DNA from 2 places in the Vibrio sp. B1FLJ16 genome. Region 2 is predicted to be linked to the other one. Evidence: predicted binding sites of a transcription regulator. Region 2 holds the regulator's gene; the other holds the start of a gene.

Region 1 (3,136 bases), 1.1 Mb from region 2:
AAGCTCAGCAAAAAGACGGATAGCATTCCGCATCCTGCTGAATTTATGCCTTACTCAAGGAGGGCAATATGAAAAAAATACTGGCAGCACTGCTTAGTGTTGGTATGTGTGCCTCAGCTTTTGCGAGCAGTGAAGGTTTTGAAGAATACTTGGATAAATTACGAACTGAAGCGCTCGCTCAGGGTATATCTGAACAGGTAATCAAAGACGCTTTTGCGAATGTTGAGTATAAGCCGCGTGCGGTTACGGCAGATCGAAACCAGCCAGAGAAAAAGCTGACGCTGGATGAGTACATTCCTCGCGCCGTACCTGAGTGGAAGGTTAAGCAAGCTAAAGATTTATACAAGGAGCACTACACGGAGCTAAAGCGTATTGGTGATCAGTTTGGTGTACAACCACGCTTCATTGTTGCACTTTGGGGGGTGGAAAGTAACTTCGGTAAGTTTACAGGCAATTACCGTGTGATCGATGCACTGTCTACGATGGCATTTGAAGGTCGCCGAGAAGAGTTCTTCCGCAAGGAAACCATGGCTGCACTGCAAATCCTGGATCAAGGCCATATCGAACTGGATAACTTCAAAGGCTCATGGGCAGGTGCGATGGGTCAGTGTCAGTTTATGCCGAGTTCATTCCTTCGCTTTGCGGCGGATGGCAACGGTGATGGTAAGAAAGACATTTGGCAAACAGAGGCGGACGTTTTCGCCTCAACGGCCAACTATCTGAGTGAGTCTGGGTGGGATAAAGATTACACCTGGGGTCGCCAGGTAAAAGTCCCGAAAGGTATTGATCATAACCTGGAAGGCCGGACTCAGGAGAAAGGTAAGTACTTGCAAGAGTGGAGTAAGCTAGGCATCACCAAATATGATGGCAGCCCGCTACCTAAACTGAATAATGACATCAAAGCCTGGCTGATTATGCCTGACGACGATAACGGCCGTACGTACCTGGTTTACAACAACTACAATGTATTGATGAAGTGGAACCGCTCTTACTACTTCGCTCTTGCCGTTAGTCACTTAGCGGATCGCATCATCTACTAATGGTTATCAGACCTCCGGATCAACATAGCATCCGTGGCATATTGCATGAGTGATTAAAGCGGCAGCATCACTGGCTAGATTCACTCAAATAGAAAAGGCTCCTTATTCAGGAGCCTTTTTCATATCCAAAATTTCTTGATTACTTAACCCGAAGTCAGGTTACTTAGCAGTATGGAACTGCTCACAAGCCAGCATGGTATTTTCGATCAGGCTTGCAACTGTCATCGGGCCAACACCGCCAGGTACCGGAGTAATGAAGCTCGCACTTTCACGTGCTTTATCGTATTCCACGTCACCAACCAGTTTGCCAGAGTCCAGGCGGTTAATGCCAACATCAACAACAACTGCGCCTTTCTTAATCCACTCTCCAGGAATGAAGTTAGGTTTGCCGACTGCAACAACAACAATGTCTGCTTGACGAACGTAGCTCTCTAAATCTTTAGTGAAGCGGTGACAGGTCGTCGTTGTACAACCCGCAAGTAGCAGCTCAAGTGTCATCGGACGGCCAACGATATTGGAAGCTCCTACAACAACCGCGTGTTTACCGCGCAGGGCGATATTGTATCGGTCGAGTAGGGTGATGATGCCTTTTGGCGTACAAGAGCGAAGTTTAGGAATACGCTGAGCCAGACGACCGACGTTGTATGGGTGGAAACCATCAACGTCTTTCTCCGGATGAATGCGTTCCAGAACGTGTGTGCTATCAATACCAGCCGGAAGCGGAAGCTGAACTAAAATGCCGTCAATTTCACTGTCGTTGTTCAACTCATCGATCAGCGTTAGCAGTTCTTCTTCAGTGGTTGATGCCGGAAGGTCAAAAGACTTGGAAACAAAACCCACTTCTTCACAAGCACGACGCTTACTACCAACGTAAACTTGAGAAGCTGGATCTTCACCAACTAGAACAACTGCCAGACCAGGTGCACGCAGCCCCGCTTCAACGCGAGCTTTTACACGTGCTGCAACTTCAGAACGAACAGTTTGGGAAATGAGAGTCCCGTCTATATTTTGAGCAGTCATGACTTTCCTTATAAATTTTTAGAAGGCAAATAATTCTGCGGCGCATTGTCGCAGAATTTCTAATTAACATCTATACGCAAACGTTTGCTTTGGGTTGTTTTTGAACACATAACGTTTCAGTGACCTTTTTTTAGGCATTCAGATCATAATGTTAATAAAAGCCGTTGATTTAACCATTTTAACTCGTATAATCCTGTCCCTGTAGCGCGCCCTTAGCTCAGCTGGATAGAGCACGTCCCTTCTAAGGATGTGGTCATAGGTTCGAATCCTATAGGGCGTGCCATTTATTCTGCAAAGCCCCGATAGCTCATTGAGTTGTCGGGGCTTTTGCTTTTCAGGTGTTTTAATCTCTGTTTAAGCTATGAGTGCTTGGCGTACTCCTGTTAAACATGACTCAGTTTGGGAGGCCGCCGAGTTTCAAGTCGAAGTTATATAGTTCCTAGTACCCCAAAGTCTCTTTTATATTCTCAATATTATCGGCTATCCAAAGTTTATCGAATGGTCCCCAAGAGTTGATTTGGTAGTGGCCATTTTTAGTTGCGCCTGAATAAACACAATCAATATCGAGATCAGCTAACGCATTAATCGTGTCCTGAGCGGTACGTCGTGGGATATCTATCTCTTTCTGTATTTTAGGCAGGGTGTTGATGCCACTGTCGATTAGATTGGCAATGAGTAGCCTGCGGTAGAACGACGTTTTGGTTTTACTAATGGTCATTTATCTTCCTTGAAAAACAAAGAAGAGCTCATTTGAGCTCTTCTTTCGTTATCTGATCACCCAAGAAGGCTGATCGATGATTCTGTGATTTGCTCTTAACAGGGGAGCTATGCTGCAGTAGAAAACCCGTTAAGGAAAGTATTTTTTCTTACATGGAAGCGTTCTACAAGGTCATCTACCGCTTCTTGTTCGTATGGTTTTAGACCTGTCGCTACCATACGCTTCGTTCCTGTGCCGACTTCCTCGCCGTCTTCCTTAAAAGCGAAGTTCATCGTTACCAGACCTCTTTTCCCTTCAACATCGAAAGTTGCACCTGTAAATTCAACTTCAGGATGCTTTAGATCTAATCGAGAGAACT
Region 2 (3,136 bases):
TCGATGCACTAAACCGGCTGCAAGACCGTGAAGACGCTCAGCTTGAATTAGCAGCTGACTTTTGTGAATTGTTTCTTAAAACAGAAAAGTACGGTGCTCTGCCCTATGCTTCTATGTATATCGGTAAATCTGGTTTACTAAACGATAAGCCAGCGGAAGAAATGGCAAAGTTGATGGCAGATTTTGGTGTACAAGTCGATGACAAACTTAACGAACCTGCTGATCACCTAGCCGTAGAACTCGATTTTTTGGGCAACATGATCATTCGCTCCAACGAGTACGAGCAGGAAAAGCATATGGAAGAAGCCTTTGTTCAGCAGAACCATTTCATTGAGCATCAACTCATGTCTTGGTTGCCTCAATTCTCTGCAAAGTGTCATCAATTAGATGAGTTTGGTTTCTATGCCAGCGTTGCACAATTACTCGTTGCATTTTGCAAACTAGACAGTACTTATCTTACTGGTGAATAGGCATTGTCTTTTTTCAGAAAATTCTCACACCAGGTTTGCGGATTTTCTCTTGCGTTAACCTGATTGAAAACACTAACTTTTTTAGCCATCAAAATGTGACTTGAAATACGCAAAATTATTGCTGTTATTATTGCGAGCTCGTCCATATAGAGCTAAAATGTGAACGCAAACGATTAAATATGATTTTCATGTAAACCGCTGAAATAATAGCGGTTTTTGTGTTTTCTTTACAGGTTGAAGTTCGCTATTTCGCTCAATTTAGGAAAATCGGCAGCCTCAGCCTATTATATCGCTACAAACCTTTTACTGTTTCAGGAGAAACCAACGCTATGCGAACTCTGTGTGCAAGCGATTATTGCACTGAGTTTGCGAAAGGGATTAGGCAGAACGGTTTATCTTCAATGGTATATTAAGTAGCTCGATACAGGACACCATTTATGGCCACTATAAAAGACGTTGCTCGATTAGCCGGCGTTTCAACCACCACAGTTTCACACGTTATCAATAAGACGCGTTTTGTTGCAGAAGCAACGCAAGAAAAAGTTATGAAAGCAGTTGATGAGCTTAACTATGCACCAAGTGCGGTTGCTCGCAGTCTGAAATGTAACTCAACTCGTACTATTGGTATGTTGGTAACGCAATCGACTAACCTGTTCTTCTCTGAAGTCATTGATGGTGTTGAGAGCTACTGTTACCGTCAAGGTTACACACTGATCTTATGTAATACCGGTGGTATCTACGAAAAGCAACGCGATTACATTCGTATGCTTGCGGAAAAACGCGTTGATGGGATCTTAGTCATGTGTTCTGACTTAACGGAAGAGCTAAATGAGATGCTCGACCGCCACTCTAACATTCCAAAAGTTGTCATGGACTGGGGTCCGGAAAGTTCACAAGCCGACAAAATCATGGATAACTCAGAAGAAGGCGGTTACATCGCAACCAAATATCTGATCGAAAACGGTCATACTGATATTGCTTGCCTAAGCGGCCATTTTGATAAGTTAGCCTGTAAAGAGCGTATAGTCGGCTTCCGCCGAGCAATGGCAGAAGCAAACATTCCTGTGAATGAAGACTGGATTCTTGAAGGGAATTTCGAGTGTGACACTGCTGTTTTGGTTGCGGATAAAATTACGGCAATGGAAAAACGCCCAACAGCGGTTTTCTGCTTTAACGATACGATGGCATTAGGCCTTATGAGTCGCTTACAGCAAAACGGCATCAAGATCCCTGACGATATTTCCGTAATTGGTTATGACAACATTGAGTTGGCAGAATACTTCTCTCCGCCATTGACGACGATTCACCAACCTAAACGTCGTGTTGGTAAAAATGCGTTCGAAATTCTACTAGAACGTATTAAAGATAAAGACCACGAAAAACGCATTTTTGAAATGCAACCAGAGTTGGTCGTCCGAAATACGGTAAAGAAACTTAACTAACTCTCCATAAGCGCTCTTAATGAGCGCTTATTTTTATCCAGATAAATTAAATTTTTAGTCTCTTTATCGTAGTCCCATACCGTAAAAATAACATTAGTAAAGCACTGTTTTATATAATTACAATCCATATCACACAGTAACTAGCTCATGCATAATCACATCTTTTACATATGAACAAGCACCCATAAATACCTTGCAATTTTTTGAAGGAAAATCACATTTTGATCGCTAAAACGTGATGTTAATTCAAGATAACAAGTATCCTCATATGGTCACGCACAGGGCAAACCATCCGAAAGGGTGGGACGCAAAGCTTCCGGCCTTAACCATTTGATAGAATGAAAGGTAGCGGGGTTGCCGATGGCAAATATGCATATAATGAGTTTACCCTTTAATGACATTATTCTTGTATGTATTTGCTATTCTCTCGGACCTGACTTTTGGTGGCGTAATATTAATTACACCGAGATAACACATCATGGATAAACCGATACTCAAAGATTCTATGAAGCTATTTGAGCCACTTGGCACGATCAAGTCGCGCTCTATGTTTGGTGGCTTCGGGCTTTTCGCAGATGAAACGATGTTTGCACTTGTTGTAAATGATCAACTTCATATACGAGCAGACCAACAGACTTCATCTAACTTCGAGACACAAGGACTAAAACCGTACGTTTATAAAAAGCGTGGGTTTCCGGTAGTTACTAAGTACTACGCGATTTCCAACGACTTATGGGAATCAAGTGAGCGCTTAGTCGAAGTGGCGAAGCAGTCATTAGAACAAGCTAAATTAGAAAAAAAACAACAAGCAACTAGCAAGCCAGACAGATTGAAAGATCTGCCTAACTTAAGGCTCGCTACAGAGCGAATGCTAAAAAAAGCTGGTATTGAATCAGTAGAACAGCTTGAAGAAGAAGGTGCACTAAGCGCTTATAAAGCGATACGTGACTCTCACTCAGCAAAGGTTAGCATTGAACTGCTCTGGGCCTTAGAAGGCGCAATAAACGGCACTCATTGGAGCGTCGTACCTCAATCTAGACGAGAAGAGTTGAAAAACGCTCTTTCGAGATAAGTATTCAGCTAAATTTCCTTAAACTTCTAAAACCGCAGCTTCGTCTGCGGTTTTTTTTTGAAATTTTTTTCTGCCTCAAGCTGTCTATACCTACTGTATCCGTTATGAGTTGGGAAAAGGTAACCCTTCTGGAGTAAAATATGAATAAGAAA

What was found. The regulator PurR, encoded in region 2, represses purine synthesis genes. The targets are predictions, from matches to a motif close to TNANGNAAACGTTTNCNTNA.
Region 1: folD (bifunctional methylenetetrahydrofolate dehydrogenase/methenyltetrahydrofolate cyclohydrolase FolD) is a predicted target of PurR. The motif match lies at 2,133-2,152, and genes of this name have one in related genera.

The regions. Positions count from the first base shown of each region.
Region 1 is NZ_HG992749.1:916,408-919,543, forward strand. Features, by position in the region: gene KHN79_RS04250 (YcgL domain-containing protein) at 1-23, shown strand, start outside; gene KHN79_RS04255 (lytic murein transglycosylase) at 69-1,040, shown strand; gene folD (bifunctional methylenetetrahydrofolate dehydrogenase/methenyltetrahydrofolate cyclohydrolase FolD) at 1,200-2,060, opposite strand; tRNA gene KHN79_RS04265 (tRNA-Arg) at 2,267-2,343, shown strand; gene KHN79_RS04270 (helix-turn-helix domain-containing protein) at 2,500-2,778, opposite strand; gene KHN79_RS04275 (DUF3581 domain-containing protein) at 2,886-3,136, opposite strand, start outside.
Region 2 is NZ_HG992749.1:1,981,334-1,984,469, forward strand. Features, by position in the region: gene torD (molecular chaperone TorD) at 1-470, shown strand, start outside; gene purR (HTH-type transcriptional repressor PurR) at 908-1,912, shown strand; cyclic di-GMP riboswitch class I at 2,185-2,274, shown strand; gene KHN79_RS09000 (TfoX/Sxy family DNA transformation protein) at 2,391-2,984, shown strand; gene KHN79_RS09005 (TVP38/TMEM64 family protein) at 3,125-3,136, shown strand, end outside.